Linked DNA regions of Priestia megaterium. The protein of the gene in region 1 binds, or shares a complex with, the protein of each later gene. Links are inferred from orthologs where the notes say so. Each region holds a gene or a part of one and is shown in the gene's direction. Other genes may lie near its edges. The genes, in order: pfkA, rny and pnp.

What was found.
Region 2: pfkA (region 1) and rny share a complex: the UniProt entries of both Bacillus subtilis proteins name them as parts of the possible RNA degradosome complex. The link is inferred for Priestia megaterium from one-to-one orthologs.
Region 3: pfkA (region 1) and pnp share a complex: the UniProt entries of both Bacillus subtilis proteins name them as parts of the possible RNA degradosome complex. The link is inferred for Priestia megaterium from one-to-one orthologs.

Annotation. Positions count from the first base shown.
Region 1 is NZ_CP023317.1:3,754,856-3,760,572, reverse strand. What follows is about bases 1,775-4,619. They hold pfkA (6-phosphofructokinase), read left to right. Parts: upstream 1,775-2,639; coding sequence 2,640-3,599; downstream 3,600-4,619. Other genes in these bases: CEQ83_RS19255 (NAD-dependent protein deacylase), read left to right, coding at 4,339-4,619; CEQ83_RS19260 (universal stress protein), read left to right, coding at 3,928-4,326; CEQ83_RS27245 (hypothetical protein), read right to left, coding at 3,626-3,769; CEQ83_RS19270 (C40 family peptidase), read right to left, coding at 1,775-2,294. Outside these bases: CEQ83_RS27685 (hypothetical protein), read left to right, coding at 1-77; CEQ83_RS27680 (hypothetical protein), read left to right, coding at 664-789; CEQ83_RS19275 (5' nucleotidase, NT5C type), read right to left, coding at 940-1,482; more of CEQ83_RS19270, read right to left, coding at 1,617-1,774; more of CEQ83_RS19255, read left to right, coding at 4,620-5,058; CEQ83_RS19250 (YuzI family membrane protein), read left to right, coding at 5,173-5,403. UniProt on the Bacillus subtilis protein: Catalyzes the phosphorylation of D-fructose 6-phosphate to fructose 1,6-bisphosphate by ATP, the first committing step of glycolysis.
Region 2 is NZ_CP023317.1:3,883,794-3,889,591, reverse strand. Bases 1,754-4,679 are described here. They hold rny (ribonuclease Y), read left to right. Parts: upstream 1,754-2,399; coding sequence 2,400-3,959; downstream 3,960-4,679. Other genes in these bases: CEQ83_RS19895 (TIGR00282 family metallophosphoesterase), read left to right, coding at 4,041-4,679; recA (recombinase RecA), read left to right, coding at 1,754-2,119. In the rest of the region: CEQ83_RS19910 (competence/damage-inducible protein A), read left to right, coding at 1-882; more of recA, read left to right, coding at 1,082-1,753; more of CEQ83_RS19895, read left to right, coding at 4,680-4,838; stage V sporulation protein SpoVS, read left to right, coding at 5,062-5,322; CEQ83_RS19885 (dipeptidase), read left to right, coding at 5,398-5,798. UniProt on the Bacillus subtilis protein: Endoribonuclease that initiates mRNA decay. Initiates the decay of all SAM-dependent riboswitches, such as yitJ riboswitch. Involved in processing of the gapA operon mRNA, it cleaves between cggR and gapA.
Region 3 is NZ_CP023317.1:3,914,443-3,920,213, reverse strand. The notes cover bases 1,533-4,431. They hold pnp (polyribonucleotide nucleotidyltransferase), read left to right. Parts: upstream 1,533-1,868; coding sequence 1,869-3,995; downstream 3,996-4,431. Other genes in these bases: CEQ83_RS20030 (polysaccharide deacetylase family protein), read left to right, coding at 4,138-4,431; rpsO (30S ribosomal protein S15), read left to right, coding at 1,533-1,700. Also shown: tRNA pseudouridine(55) synthase TruB, read left to right, coding at 1-296; ribF (bifunctional riboflavin kinase/FAD synthetase), read left to right, coding at 325-1,281; more of rpsO, read left to right, coding at 1,431-1,532; more of CEQ83_RS20030, read left to right, coding at 4,432-5,118; CEQ83_RS20025 (M16 family metallopeptidase), read left to right, coding at 5,147-5,771. UniProt on the Bacillus subtilis protein: Involved in mRNA degradation. Catalyzes the phosphorolysis of single-stranded polyribonucleotides processively in the 3'- to 5'-direction. Necessary for competence development in Bacillus subtilis.

The DNA of each region.
Region 1 (5,717 bases):
AAACAAACTTTACATGGGTGGAAGAATACCCAACTATTTTAGACATTGTTAATGAGTATTACAGTACGTGTCGATAATGTGAAGAATCTGGGGCAAAATTATTTTAGTTGAAGGAAGATCCGAACGCGTTTGATTCTTGCTGGAGAATCCAACGCATTCGGATTTTTTCATTGATATAGTGAACGTAGATTTTATGTATGTAGACGAGGAGGCTCATCAGCCGCCTGGGGAAAGCGAAGTCTTACAAGGAAATCAACAGCAACGTAACAAGCAGTTGAGATTATTTATCTCGTTTGTTCGTCTTTGGATTGGAATAATTTAGTTAGGTCTTAATATCTTTTTTATAAAAAAGATATTATAGTAGCAATTTTTCTAAAAGGTTTAATATAATAAATATTAGGGTACTGAATTGTATGAAGTAAAGATAAAACGCATCGTTTCATACTATTTCCTTTTTTACCGCTAGTATAGCCTTGAAGAAAAAGTTTCATTTGATATACTAACTATACGCTTAGTCTTTAAGAGAAAGATGAAGATTCATTGTCATTGTTACACGCAGTGAATGAGCTGCCTTTGCTTGGCGAAAACGTCGTACAAACAAAGACAGATAGCGAATTGTTTTGGGTGCGTTCATTTAGTTCAAAACAGGGAGGCGATTAGTCTATGTTACTTGTACGTATGGCCATGATTGGTTTCTTTTCATTAACAGCCATATCATTGTTTTCTTTTCAGTCCGTTGAAATTATCCATGCCATTATGGACTTTTTTTCATCAGCTGATAAGTACTAAAAAACGATATCTTTTTTAAATAAAAAGCGGATAACCCTTAGGGGGCTATCCGTCAAAAACCGCCCAAAAGGCGGTTTTTTTATGCTTATAGCTGTGCTCACAAACGCACTGCATTCATTCTCTGATGACAAAGTCTACGTGTTTTTTTGATTAACATTCGTTGAAATAAGTATTTACGTACTGTTCAAACTGAAGCCAATCGTCCACGCGAGGGACATTTACTTCTTCGTTGTATGGGTAGCTCATGGCAACAGCATGGCGACCTGTAGCTTGAAAAGCCTTCAAATTATGCGGTGCATCATCAAATAGCAAGTCTCCGTATATTTTATCTTTTTGGTGTGTAAACACGATATTGTACTTTCCGATAAACGGAAGGTGTTTTTCAACCCACTGCTCTTTTTCTGTATAAGCATAGGTACGGCTGCTTGTGACAATTAAAATGGAAAACCTTTCATAAAGTCGTTTAAGAACCTCAACAGCATGAGGCAGAGGTTGTAAATGTAAAAAAAGCCCCGGCTGATCGAGGTAGTCATAAATCTTTGTGCCGCATTCCGGCTTTACATACTTTTCTGATTCCCAGCATTTTAACTTTTCAACCGATAAGCTGTCGCAATAATCTTTGTTATATTGGTTATGCCAATCCGTCATAAGATCACAAATGACAGAATCCATGTCAATTAAAAGGGTGTGCATTTATTCAACTTCCTTTACAGTATTCATCTACACGCTTGGTTTTGTAATGCGCTGCTTCTACTATACCAAATCTTTTACATGCAGAAAAAGAGCAAGCCGCATCAAAATCGCACAGCTTGCCCTTTTTATCGAAACTACATTCTTTTAGCACCTAAATAGCGTTTGCTCCAATAGCTCTCTTTTAGAGAAGAGATGCTCACACCTTTAGATGAAGAACAGTGAAGAAACTGGTTGTTTCCTAAATAAATTCCTGCATGGGAAGGCCCTTTTGTATAGGTTTGGAAGAACACAATATCTCCAGCTTTTGGACTTGAGACGCGCGTTCCTTTTTGGTAAATTTGAGCTACTGTTCGAGGAAGCTGAACCCCGCCGCCATGTTTGAACGCATAGCCAATAAAACCGCTGCAGTCAAAGCCGCTTGGCGTTGTTCCGCCCCAGCGATAGCGAACGCCCATGTACTGTTTTCCTTTGTTAATCACTGCGTTAGGGTTATAGCGCGCTGAGCTAGAAGACGATTTGCCCTTTGCTGAAACGCCTAGTTTAGCGTACGTTCCTTTTCCGACAATACCATCTGCTGCTAGTCCATTTTTGCGCTGAAATGATTTTACAGCAGAAGTTGTAACAGTCCCAAAGTATGTAGTCGTATTCCCTTTAAAATAACCTTTATTTTTCAACGTTTGTTGTAGTTGTTTAACATCTTGGTGATTCATGCCTTGGCGAAGCGTTTGGTCGCCTAGAGCCGCTTGGCTGACAATCGGGCTAGTAGAAACAATAACGCCAGCAAGCGTAAGAGCTGCTATTACTTTTTTCATAAAACTAGTACCCCCTGAAAATTTTTCCTGATTTGAGTAAATTCATCATATCATCTTTCGACAGTGTTCTACGTTACAATTTCATTACATATATGAAAAAAATGAAATATAAAGGTGAATATAGTCTTATAAAAGCTGTAATTAAAAGGGTTCTTTAGATGTGTAATATTGCTAGAAAAACTTTGAATATTTGACGGTAAATAACTAAAAGATATGAAAAAGTATGTACATTTAAAATTTAACAAAGAAATATGTTGTGAATTACTACACAAAAAGTTCGAACTCGGGTAAAATGTAGAACTATAATATAGTAGTCATATATGTGACTTTGATGAGGTGAAAGTAATGAAAAGAATAGGTGTATTAACAAGCGGCGGAGATTCTCCAGGTATGAATCCTGCGGTTCGTGCTGTTGTGCGTAAAGCAATTCATGAAGGTATGGAAGTTTATGGTATCTTCCAAGGATATCAAGGATTAATAGAAGGAAATATTAAAAAGCTAGAAGTTGGAGATGTTGGTGACATCATTCAACGCGGCGGAACGATGCTTTATTCTGCAAGATGTCCAGAATTCAAAACAGAAGAAGGGCGTTTAAAAGGTATTGAAAACCTTAAGAAGCACGGTATTGAAGGCTTAGTAGTTATCGGTGGAGACGGATCATATATGGGAGCTGTAAAACTAACAGAGCTTGGTTTCCCTTGTATCGGTATTCCAGGAACAATTGATAACGACATTCCAGGAACAGATTTTACACTAGGATTTGATACGGCTCTTCATACGGTTATCGATGCAATTGATAAAATCCGTGATACGGCGACTTCTCATGAGCGTACGTTTATTATTGAAGTTATGGGTCGTAATGCAGGAGACATTGCTCTTTGGTCAGGTCTTGCTGGCGGTGCGGAAACAATCCTTATCCCAGAAGCAAAAGATGAGTTCCAAGAAATGGTTGATCGTTTGAGAAAAGGACAAGAGCGCGGTAAAAAGCACAGCATTATCGTGGTAGCTGAAGGTGTAGCCAATGGTAATGAAGTAGCGAAACAGCTTCATGAAGCTGCAGGTATTGAAACGCGTGTAACAGTATTAGGACACATTCAGCGCGGTGGTTCCCCAACTGCTCAAGATCGTGTGCTAGGAAGCCGTTTCGGCGGTCGTGCAGTCGAACTTTTACTAGAAGGTAAAGGCGGCCGTGCAATCGGTATCCGTAAAAATGAAATTGTAGATTATGATATTATGGAAATTTTAGGTGAACCTCACCATATCAATGCTGATATGTACCGTTTATCTAAAGAGCTTTCAATCTAATCACAGTGTTGCTGAGGCGAAACTTCTTATATTGAAGGAGTTTCGTCTTTTTTTGACTGCATCCCTGTCCCTTCACAGTGTTTGCATGTTTTCATGTAACCGATACCAGGAATAACAGCTAGCTTTCCGAGCCCTTTGCAAAAAGTGCAAATTAATTCAAAACCAAACATTGGTTCATCCCCTCTGTACACGTTTTCTTTCAGTTTATCATAAAAGTAGACAAATAATTTTAAAAATTATAGAAATAATCAAAAAAATGATTACATTTGAACAGCGAGTGATATAGTAAAGAGAGAAGACCATTTTATAAAAGAGGAGAGGAAGCGTGATGTTTAAACGAATTTTACTTGCCTCAGATGGCTCAGAGCATGCAGCTAAAGCAACAGAAAAAGCCGTTCAGCTGGCTCAGCTTACGGAAAACAGTTTTATTCAAGTTATTTATGCAGTAGAAGGTGATTCAAGATTAAAATCACTTAGCCGCGACGAGGAACGGGAAAGTCGGATACATACAACGGATGAAATTTTAAAGCAAGGAAACGTGGAGTATGAGATCACCTTTATGCACGGAGACGCGGCTAAAACAGTGATTCAATTTGCTAATCAAAATTCATTTGACCTTGTAGTAATAGGGAGCAGAGGGTTAAATCCTGTAAAAGGCATGCTGCTTGGAAGCGTTAGTTCTAAGATAGCACAGCAAGTAACAATTCCTGTGCTAATTGTTAAATAGGAGAGAAATGCAATGTCAAACCAGTACAAAGAATTAAAACAGCTCATTGATGATGCTAAACACATTTGTTTTTTTACGGGAGCAGGAATGAGCACAGAGTCGGGCATACCTGACTTTCGCTCTCAAAATGGCTTATATCGCCAAAACAAAAGCTTTGTGGACATAGTAGCTGCTGACTTCTATGAACAGTATCCTCATGAATTTTGGCCGCTGTTTAAAGAAATTTTTCATATTAAAATGCTGCATCATTATAAAGCAAATACGGGCCATCGCTTTATTGCTGAACTAGAAGACGCCAAAACCGTGCATGTGATTACGCAAAATATCGATGGGCTGCACCAAGATGCAGGAAGCACGAACGTTTTTGAAATTCATGGGTCCATTAAGAGAGCTCATTGTCCGAGGTGTAAAAAAGAGTATGACTTAGCGTATTTAAATCAGTCAGCTCTCCCACAATGTACAGCGTGTGAGCGCCTTTTAAAGCCAAATGTTGTTCTCTTTGGAGATGCCATTCATCAGTTCGATGAAGCAGTTACAGCAGCGCTGTCATCTGATTTATTCATCGTGCTTGGTTCATCGCTTGAAGTAGCACCGATTAATCAGATTCCGCTGCTTGTGAGCCGGTACAATCGTACAAATATGGTGATCATTAATAAAGAACCTACGCATTACGATTATTTGTTTGATTTGGTTATCTATGATTCCATTGGACAAGTGGTTGCAAATTTATAAGCGTCTATGCATGGACATAGCGCTTTTTTAGCATTTAGTGATAAAGTGTAGGGATGTATCATATGGTGTAGTACATCATCCATTCGCTAATGGATAGAAGGGATGTTTTTGCATATGAGTGGAGGCCTGAGAGTTTGTCTTTTCATTGTTGGTATTGCACTCAAAGTGACAGCTGTTTTGACTTTGATTTTTGAAATGAATCTTGTCCCTATTCACGGAAGGAGTCTCACTTATTATGCTGAAGCGATAGGTATGAAACTCCCCATTATCTGTTTTGTCCTTGGTTTTTTTTGTGTAGCAGCAAGCTTTTATTTGCCTGCTAAAAATCGCCGCACCAGTAAATAGCAAGGGCAGGAGACTAACTAAAACGTTTGACTGCAAAGTTTTTAACATTTAAAATAAAGTCAATAAGTTTAAAAAGAAATAGGATAATTATTCCTAAATCTTTTTAGATATACGGAAATAGAGGTGATTGGATGGGGCAGTGTACCACGTTGGCGAAGTAGCATTATATGCACCAGTGTCAAAGCGTACAATACAGTATTATACAAACCTACATTTGCTTCACGCATATCGCTCTTTATCACATAATCGCTCTTTTAAGGCGTTAACAGACTTTAACTTTATAAAGATTGTAAACTACTAAATTTTTTATAAAT
Region 2 (5,798 bases), 130 kb from region 1 along the record:
GTACTTGAAGGTTCGACAGTGCTCCCTAATGATTACGGAATGGCTCCAGGTATGGGGCTTACAGTAGAGGGAAAACACTATATGCTATTCCCAGGGCCGCCAAAAGAGCTCTATCCAATGTATGAAGCATATGGTCAAGAATTTTTAGCTCAAAAGCTTGAATTAAAAGAAAGTATTGAATCACGCGTTCTTCGTTTTTTCGGAATAGGAGAATCACAGCTTGAGACGGAAATTGAAGATTTGCTTGATGCGCAAACAAACCCGACGATTGCACCGCTTGCAGGAGATGGAGAAGTGACGCTTCGCTTAACTGCTAAGCACGCTGATGCTGCTGAAGCACAGCGCATGTTAGACGAAGTGGAAAAAACCATTTCAGAGCGCGTAGGCGAGTATTTATATGGATACGAAGCAACTTCTTTACATAATGAATTGGTAAAAGAATTAACGGCACAAGGCTTGACGATTGCTTCAGCCGAAAGTTTAACCGGCGGGTTATTCAGCGAACGTTTAACAACTGTTTCAGGTGCTGGAGAAGTTGTTAAAGGCAGCCTGGTAGCCTATCATTATGAAATCAAGCAAAATATTCTCGGAGTGAGCGAACACACGCTGAATCAGTACGGAGCTGTTAGCGAGCAGTGCGCGGCTGAAATGGCTCAGCGTATTCAACAGTTATACAAAACGGATATTGGCATCGGTTTTACGGGTGTAGCTGGACCCTCTAAACAAGAAGGACACCCTGTAGGAACAGTGCATATAGGGGTCGCTTATAAGGATCAAACTCCTCAAGTTTACAGTTTGCAGCTATCTGGAAGCCGCCAAGGAATTCGTTCACGAACGGTTAATTACGGCTGTCATTACGTATTGAAGACGATAAAAAAATAAAGAAAAAAGGCTGCTTAGTTTTACCAAAGCAGCCTTTTTTTAATTTTATAAAAAACGAACATTTATTCGCTTTTTGCTTGTCAAACGACCTAAAAACTAGTATAGTAAGTTATAGAAAGTTGTTAATTCGACATTGCTACTACATCGTAGTAAGTTTGCAGTTTATAGATGATTTCAAAGAGATAGAGGAGGAAATTGAGTGAACGATCGTCAAGCAGCCCTTGATATGGCTTTAAAGCAAATTGAAAAGCAATTTGGTAAAGGTTCAATTATGAAATTAGGTGAACAAACGGAAAAAAGAATTTCTACAATTCCAAGTGGTTCATTAGCATTAGATATAGCTTTAGGCGTAGGTGGATATCCACGTGGACGTGTGGTGGAAGTATATGGCCCAGAAAGCTCAGGTAAAACAACAGTTGCTCTTCACGCGATTGCAGAAGTTCAACAGCAGGGCGGACAGGCTGCATTTATCGATGCGGAGCACGCGTTAGATCCTGTATATGCTCAAAAATTAGGTGTTAATATTGATGAGCTGTTATTATCTCAGCCTGATACAGGAGAACAAGCTTTAGAAATCGCTGAAGCTTTAGTTCGAAGCGGCGCAGTAGATATTATTGTTGTTGACTCAGTAGCAGCGTTAGTGCCAAAAGCGGAAATTGAAGGAGAAATGGGAGACTCTCACGTGGGTCTACAAGCTCGTTTAATGTCTCAAGCATTGCGTAAACTATCTGGAGCTATTAACAAGTCTAAAACAATCGCTATCTTTATTAACCAAATTCGTGAAAAAGTCGGCGTAATGTTTGGTAACCCTGAAACAACTCCTGGTGGACGTGCGCTTAAATTCTACTCTTCAGTGCGTCTAGAAGTGCGTCGTGCAGAGCAGTTAAAGCAAGGAAATGATATCGTAGGTAACAAAACAAGAATTAAAGTTGTGAAAAATAAAGTAGCTCCGCCTTTCCGTGCTGCCGAAGTAGATATTATGTACGGAGAAGGTATTTCAAAAGAGGGTGAAATTTTGGATATCGCTTCTGAACTAGATATTGTCCAAAAAAGTGGATCTTGGTATTCATATAATGACGAGCGTCTAGGTCAAGGCCGTGAAAATGCAAAGCAATTCTTAAAAGAAAATACTGATATTCGTCAGGAAATTGCGGGACAAGTGCGTGAACATCATGGTTTAGACCAAGATGGAGAGCCAGCTCCTGAGGATGACGATCAAGGCGATTTAAATATTTAATTTGCTGCGAGATAAAAAAAGACTCCTCTATTTCAAAGAAGGGGTCTTTTTTTTGTAAAAATTGTTAATGCTAGAAAAGTAACATGCGAAATTTCAATATATACTGTAGAGGCAGGCTTGACAATAAAAATGCACAGATTTACAATTAAGATGTATATTTTCCCTTTTTAAAACATTTTAGCGTTTAAAAGCCTTTGTGTGTATATTGAAAGGTGAATACGATGTACATGCCGACATGAAATTTAAAACTTACAAGTTTATAGCAAGGGGAGGTGAAATGATGGATACTAATACAATCATCTTCGCTTTGCTTGGCCTAATCGTCGGTGCAGTTGTTGGCTTTTTTGTTTGTAAATCGATTGCTGAAGCTAAAATTGCGGGAGCAAAGTCTAGTGCAGAACAAATTATTGATGAAGGAACCCGCGAGGCGGAAGCTTTGAAAAAAGAAGCTTTACTAGAAGCGAAGGATGAAATCCATCAGCTTCGTACAGAGGCAGAACAAGATATTCGTGATCGTCGAGCAGAACTTCAAAAACAAGAAAATCGATTAATGCAAAAAGAGGAAAATCTTGATCGTAAAGACGAATCACTTGATAAACGTGAAGCGTTACTTGAAAAGAAAGATGATTCTCTTACTGTTAAACAACAGCATATTGAAGAGATGGAAAGCAAAGTTGAAGAAGTAGTACGTGCACAGCAAACAGAGCTAGAGCGCATTTCAAGCTTAACAAGAGAAGATGCAAGAGCGATTATTTTAGATCGTGTTGAAAATGAACTTTCCCACGACATTGCAATAATGGTAAAAGAAACAGAAAACCGTGCAAAAGAAGACGCCGATAAAAAGGCGAAAGAAATTCTTTCACTTGCTATTCAGCGTTGCGCAGCAGATCATGTTGCTGAAACGACTGTCTCAGTTGTTAACTTGCCAAATGACGAAATGAAAGGCCGAATTATCGGTCGAGAAGGTCGAAACATCCGTACGCTTGAAACTTTGACAGGAATTGATCTTATTATTGATGATACGCCAGAAGCAGTTATTTTATCAGGATTTGACCCAATTCGTCGTGAGACAGCAAGAATTGCACTTGATAAACTCGTTCAAGATGGTCGTATCCATCCCGCACGTATTGAAGAAATGGTTGAAAAATCTCGCCGCGAAGTGGACGAATATATTCGTGAAGTCGGTGAACAAACGACGTTTGAAGTCGGTGTTCATGGGTTGCACCCAGACTTGATGAAAATTCTTGGGCGCTTAAAATTTAGAACAAGCTATGGTCAAAATGTGCTGAAACATTCAATGGAAGTAGCGCATTTATCAGGACTTATGGCTGCTGAATTAGGTGAAGATGAAACGTTAGCCAAACGAGCAGGATTGTTACATGATATTGGTAAAGCAATTGACCATGAGGTAGAAGGAAGCCACGTAGAAATCGGTGTTGAATTAGCTACAAAGTATAAAGAACATCCGGTTGTTATTAACGCGATTGCTTCTCACCATGGAGATACAGAACCAACATCAATCATTGCTGTACTAGTTGCAGCAGCGGATGCATTATCTGCTGCAAGACCAGGTGCTCGCAGTGAGACGTTAGAAAACTACATTCGTCGTCTTGAAAAGTTAGAAGAAATTTCAGAGTCTTATGAAGGCGTTGAAAAATCATTTGCAATTCAAGCAGGGCGTGAAGTTCGTATTATGGTGAAACCAGATACGATTGGTGATCTAGAAGCGCATCGACTTGCTCGAGATATCCGAAAACGAATTGAAGATGAGCTGGATTATCCTGGCCACATCAAAGTAACGGTTATTCGCGAAACAAGAGCAGTAGAGTATGCAAAATAAAAATGAAGTGGCGTTTCGCCACTTTATTTTTTTTCGTAGAGATGAAGATGCAGATTAAGAATGAAGTATAGGAGCTTTTACATGAGAATTTTATTTATTGGAGACGTAGTTGGTTCTCCAGGCCGTGAAATGGTTGAAGAATATTTACCGAGATTAAAAAGAAAATACTCTCCGGGACTTACAATTGTGAATGGAGAAAATGCAGCTTCAGGAAAAGGAATTACCGAAAAGATTTATCGTCAGTTCTTACAAGCAGGGGCTAACATTATTACTCTTGGTAACCATGCGTGGGACAAACGTGAAATTTTTGATTTTATTGACGATGCAAAAAATCTTGTTCGTCCAGCTAATTTTCCTGAAGGTACACCGGGCAAGGGAATTACGTATTTTACGTACAATCAGCTTGAGGTAGCCGTGATTAATTTACAAGGGCGCACGTTTATGGCTCCGCTTGATTGTCCATTTCAAAAAGCAGATGAACTGATTGAAGAAGCACGTCAGCGCACTCCGCTTATTTTTATTGATTTTCATGCTGAAACAACAAGTGAAAAGCAAGCGATTAGCTGGTATGTGGACGGTCGTGTCAGCGCTGTTGTCGGCACTCATACGCACGTTCAAACAGCTGACAATCGTATATTGCCAAAAGGAACAGCCTACATCTCTGACGTAGGAATGACGGGACCTTATGACGGCATTTTAGGGATGGAGCGCGAAGCAGTTATTAAGCGTTTTTTAACGTCTCTTCCTGTTCGATTTGAAGTGCCAAAAGAAGGAAGAACGCAGCTTAGTGGAATCGTTATTGATATTGATCAAAAGACGGGGAAAGCAACAAAAACAGAGCGAATTTTAATCAACGAAGACCATCCGTTTTTTGAATAAAGGGAAAAAGTCAATGTGTCGAAAGACGATACGTTGGCTTTTTTATTTTGTCAAAAACGTAAAAAGAAAAAAGAAAGGTGTAGAAATATAAGTTTTTGAATATTTAGGAAAAACAAGCAGGAATACGTTTGACATATCGTGAATATAGTAACATTGAAATCAATTAAGTCATTGGTCTAATGATCTCTCATCATACATTGTAAAGAATAAGGAGGAGCTAGATATGGAAATATTAAAAGTTTCAGCAAAGTCTAATCCAAATTCAGTTGCTGGTGCCTTAGCAGGCGTGCTGCGCGAACGCGGCGCAGCAGAAATTCAAGCCATTGGGGCCGGGGCGCTTAATCAAGCAGTAAAAGCTGTAGCAATCGCAAGAGGGTTCGTTGCACCAAGTGGGGTTGATTTAATCTGCATCCCAGCTTTTACAGATATTCAAATTGATGGAGAAGAGCGAACAGCCATTAAATTAATTGTAGAGCCGCGATAATTATAAAAACCACGGACCTGTAAAGCGCAGAAGCCAAACAGGTCCTTTTTGTATAGAGCTAAAGGGGTGTGGGTTGTGATATTTGATGCTCATTGTGATGTATTGATGAAGCTCTGGTTAAATAAACGTTTATCTTTTACATATGATTTAGCGCTGCATGTGACGTTAGAAGGAATAAAAAAAGCAAAAGGGAAAGTTCAGCTATTCGCTATTTATATTCCAGAAGCGGTTCCGGCAGCTCAACGCTTTGATGTTGCGTTAGAAATGATCCAGCTGTTTCAGAGTCATATTTTATCGCTTCCCGGTGTGAAATGGGTTCGTTCAAAGCACGATATAGATAGCTTAAAAAAAGGTGAAATAGGAGCAATGCTGACGCTTGAAGGGTGCGATGCCATTGATACCAGTTTAGTTCGTTTAAAGACACTTTTTTCACTGGGTGTACGTTCAGTAGGTTTGACATGGAATTACAGCAATGC
Region 3 (5,771 bases), 160 kb from region 1 along the record:
TCAAAGATTGTGTGACATTTGAAGATATTGAACGGGCGGTAGAAGAAGAAACGATCAATGAGAAACTACATTCAATCGAAGAAGCTCTTAATCATTTGCCGAAACTTCAAATTAGTGATACATTAGCAGAGAAAGTGAAAAATGGCGCGGTATTGCCGTGTACGGAAGATGAAGAGTTAAAAAAAGAACCCTTCTTTTTAATGATAAATTCTGCAGGCAAGTGCTTAGCAATTTATGCTCAGCACCCAACAAAAAAACATTTAATGAAGCCGGTTAAAGTGTTGGCAATCGACTAGACCGGTTAGGGAAAAGGTGAACTGTGTTTTGGAAACGATTGAAATTCGACATCCACACCACTTTCAACGAGAAGCTGTTCAACAATCAGTGTTAGCGCTTGGTTATTTTGATGGTGTGCATTTAGGGCATCAGCAAGTGATAAATTCAGCAAAACAGTTAGCCGATGAAAAAGGCATAGCTAGTGCTGTGATGACGTTTACTCCTCACCCTTCTGTGGTGCTCGGGCGCAATGTGCAGCACATTGATATGATCACACCGCTTCAAGAAAAAAAGAAACTCATTGAGGAAATGGGAATTGACTTTTTATATATCGTTCATTTTGATAAACAGTTTGCAGCACTATTGCCTCAAGAGTTTGTTGATCAGTATATTATTGGACTGAATGTACAGCATGTGGTAGCTGGATTTGACTATACGTATGGAAAGTTAGGTAAAGGAACAATGGAAATACTACCATTTCATTCTCGATCAAAATTCACGCAAACAACAATTGATAAGTTAACAAATGGCGAAGAAAAAATTAGTTCAACGCTTATTCGCGAAAGTTTAGCAAATGGAGATATGCATCGAGTAAAAGAGCTGCTTGGCCGCTATTATGAAGTGTCAGGTACAGTGACTCATGGAGAAAAGCGAGGCAGGCAAATAGGTTTTCCTACTGCTAACATCGCTTTAGACGATGAGTATTTACTTCCACGCATCGGCGTGTATGCTGTTGAGCTTCAGCTTCACGGTAAGTGGTATGCAGGAGTGTGCAACGTGGGCTACAAGCCGACTTTTCACGATAATTTAGAAAAGCCAACAATCGAAGTCCACTTATTATCATTTGACGAGCAAATCTACGATCAGCACGTAACGGTGAAATGGCACCGAATGATTCGCTCAGAAAAAAAGTTCAGCGGCATCGAAGAGCTTGTCGGTCAGATCTCAAAGGACAAGGAAGAAGCCCTTGCTTATTTTGAAGGAATTCAAAAAAACAAGAAATAAAAAAATATATATAAATAGCTGCTACGACTTGCTTTTTGTTCTAATAAGTAGTAACATAACACTTGTATGTAAAACAACCATTGCTTGGCATTACGATTCACCAACGTTTTGCTCGGTAACTGGGGTTTAATAATAAGGAGGTGAATAGGATGGCTATCACACAAGAGCGTAAAAATGAAATCATTAGTGAGTACAAAACTCATGCGAACGACACTGGTTCTCCAGAAGTTCAAATCGCTGTCCTAACAGAGCAAATTAACAATCTAAACGGTCACTTACGTACTCATAAAAAGGATCACCATTCACGTCGTGGTCTTTTAAAAATGGTAGGTCGACGTCGTAACTTACTTAACTACCTACGTAACAAAGACGTTACTCGTTATCGTGAGTTAATCAACAAACTTGGTTTACGTCGATAATAAGAAGAAAGCGGGAGCATTCCCGCTTTTTTAGTATGTACATTTAAGAAACATTAAAGATGCTACATAATGTGAAAAAAGCTATTGTTTTTGGATATTTCGTTTATAATAAAACTATCACATTTGATTACATACATATTTTATATGTAGAGAGGGGTACTCGTCGATATGGAACAAGAAAAACGAGTGTTCTCTGTAGATCTAGCTGGACGAAAGCTAGAAGTTGAAGTTGGCCAGTTGGCAAAACAAGCAAATGGCGCAGCATTAATCCGCTATGGAGACACAGTTGTATTAAGTACAGCAACGGCTTCAAAAGAGCCTAAAAATGTAGATTTCTTCCCGTTAACAGTAAACTATGAAGAGCGTTTATATGCAGTCGGTAAAATCCCAGGTGGATTCATTAAGCGTGAAGGCAGACCAAGTGAAAAAGCAATCTTGGCTAGCCGTTTAATCGACCGTCCGATTCGTCCTTTATTCGCAGATGGTTTCCGAAACGAAGTTCAAGTTGTCAGCGTTGTAATGAGCGTAGACCAAAACTGTTCTTCAGAAATCGCAGCAATGTTTGGTTCTTCATTAGCATTATCAGTATCTGATATTCCATTTGAAGGTCCTATTGCAGGCGTAATCGTAGGCCGTGTAGACAATGAATTTGTTGTAAACCCAACGGTAGATGAGCTTGAAAAAAGCGATATTCATCTGACGGTTGCTGGTACAAAAGACGCGATCAACATGGTTGAAGCAGGCGCTGATGAAGTACCGGAAGAAGTAATGTTAGAAGCAATTATGTTTGGACACGAGCAAATTAAAAAATTAATTGCGTTCCAAGAAGAAATTGTAGCAGCAGTAGGCAAAGAAAAAGTTGAAGTTGAGCTTTATACTGTTAATGCTGACCTTGAGCGTCAAGTTCGCGAAATTGCAGAAGGTGACATGAATCGTGCTGTTCAAGTTCAAGAAAAGCATGCGCGCGAAAATGCGATTAAAGAAGTGAAAAGCGCTGTAGCTGCAAAATTTGAAGAGCAAGATGTAGAAGAAGAAGTACTAAATCAAGTGAATGAAATTTTGTCGAAGCTTGTTAAAAGTGAAGTGCGTCGCTTGATCACAGAAGAAAAAGTACGTCCTGATGGCCGTAGTATTGACGAAATTCGTCCACTTTCTTCTGAAACAAACTTGCTTCCACGTACACACGGATCTGGATTATTTACGCGTGGACAAACTCAAGCGCTTAGCATCTGTACATTAGGTGCACTTGGCGATGTGCAAATTTTAGATGGTTTAAGTGTAGAAGAATCTAAACGCTTCATGCATCACTATAACTTCCCTTCATTTAGTGTTGGTGAAACTAGACCGATGCGCGGACCGGGTCGTCGTGAAATTGGACATGGTGCGCTAGGTGAACGTGCACTTGAACCGGTTATTCCAAATGAAAAAGATTTCCCTTATACAATTCGTCTTGTATCTGAAGTATTAGAGTCAAACGGTTCTACTTCACAAGCAAGTATTTGTGCAAGTACGCTTGCAATGATGGATGCTGGGGTTCCAATTAAAGCACCTGTAGCAGGGATTGCAATGGGTCTGATCAAATCAGGTGAACACTACTCGATTCTAACGGACATTCAAGGAATGGAAGATCACCTAGGAGACATGGACTTTAAAGTAGCAGGTACCGAAAATGGCGTAACTGCGCTTCAAATGGATATTAAAATTGACGGGTTATCTCGTGAAATTTTAGACGAAGCCCTTCAACAAGCGAAAAAAGGCCGTATGCAAATCTTAAATCATATGATGTCAACGATTGCTACGCCTCGTCAAGAGCTTTCTCAATATGCGCCTAAGATCCTTACAATGGCGATTAACCCTGATAAAATTCGTGATGTTATTGGACCAAGCGGCAAGCAAATCAATAAAATCATCGAAGAAACAGGCGTTAAAATTGATATCGAACAAGATGGTACAATCTTCATTTCTTCTATTGATCAGCCGATGAATGAAAAAGCGAAGAAAATCATTGAAGATCTTGTACGCGAAGTTGAAGTCGGCCAAATGTACTTAGGAAAAGTAAAACGAATTGAAAAATTCGGTGCATTTGTAGAAATCTTCAGCGGAAAAGATGGGCTTGTTCATATTTCAGAGCTTGCAGAAGAGCGTATTGGAAAAGTCGAAGACGTTGTAGCGATTGGTGACGAGCTTTTAGTTAAAGTCATGGAAATTGATAAACAAGGTCGCGTTAACTTATCTCGTAAAGCAATTTTAAAAGAACAAAAAGAAAAAGAAGAAAAAGCAAAAGAAACAAAATAATCTTCTTTTACTACTATATAGATATTGTGAAATCGTCCATACATGAAGAAAATCCATGTGTAGGGCGATTTTATCGTTTGTAGATGTTTGTTCTACCTTGTCCTCTTTATACATATTTTAAATGGTAAAGGGGGAAGGATAAGTGAAGAGAACCATTGTGCAATTTACAGCATTTCTATTTTTACTGGCAATTACATATAAATCTATTTATAATCCTTTTGCTGAAGCATATATAGAAGCACTTAAATCCGATGTACAACTTGTATCAGCTCAGCATGATGCGTTATATCAAAAGATTGAAGAAAAAGCAAAAGATTATGAAAAGCCAGCAGCGAATGCACGAATCGATCCCGTTTGGAAACGGGTTCCTGGCTATAACGGCATAAAAGTTGATCTTGCTGCTTCTTATAAAAATATGAAACCTGCGGGTAAATTTGATGAAAAAAAATTAGTGTACAAACAGGTTAGACCAAAGGTTCACTTGAAGGATTTACCACAGGAACCTATCTACCGTGGACACGATGAAAAGCCTATGGTATCGTTTACAGTGAACGTAGCATGGGGGAACGAGTATTTGCCTAAAATGTTAGAAGTGCTGAAAAAGCACCATGCTAAAGCAACCTTCTTTTTAGAAGGAAAATGGGTTAAAAATAATCCAGATATGGCAAAAATGATTGTAGACGCAGGGCATGAAGTGGGAAACCACTCTTATTCTCATCCTGATATGGCCACTTTATCGGCTAGTCAAATCAATCAGCAGCTTAAAAAAACGAATGATATTATTACATCTACTACGGGACAAAAAGTAAAATGGTTTGCTCCGCCGAGCGGCAGTTTTCGCCCCGAAGTAGTAACGCTTGCTTCTCAGTTAAAAATGAGTACAATCATGTGGACAGTTGATACAATCGATTGGCAAAAGCCAAGTTCAGAAGTGTTAATTAATCGAGTAATGAAAAAGATTCATCCAGGGGCTATTGTACTGATGCACCCAACTGAATCAACGGCTGAATCGCTTGACCAATTGTTAACCGATATTGAACGCAAAGGCCTGAAAGTTAGCGATGTGTCAACAATGCTAGATGAAGAAAGAATGATGAAAATACCTTCTTCTACTAAGAAGTAAGTGAGATAAGCAAAAGGGAGGCACTAGCTTGATAAAACGATATACGTGCAAAAATGGTGTAAGAATTGTATTGGAAAATATCCCAACTGTTCGATCTGTGGCCATTGGGGTATGGATCGGAACGGGTTCTCGAAGTGAACACCCTGAAATTAATGGTGTATCACATTTTCTTGAACATATGTTTTTTAAAGGAACAAAAACAAGATCTGCTCGTGAAATTGCAGAAAGCTTCGACCGCATTGGGGGACAAGTAAATGCATTCACTTCTAAAGAATACACGTGCTACTATGCAAAAGTATTAGACGAACACGCAGATCAAGCGCTAGATGTGCTGGCGGATATGTTCTTTAATTCTTCATTTGATGAAGAGGAATTAGCTCGTGAAAAAAATGTTGTATATGAAGAAATTAAAATGTATGAAGATACACCTGACGATATTGTACACGATCTATTAGGAAAAGCCGTATATGGTAATCATCCATTAGGGTATCCAATTTTAGGAACGGAAGATACGTTAAAAACATTTAACGGTGATTCGCTTCGTCAATATATGGAGCAAATGTATATTCCTGAAAACATCGTTATTTCAGTAGCTGGAAACATTGATGAGAGTTTTATACAACAGGTGGAAAACTATTTTGGTACATATACGT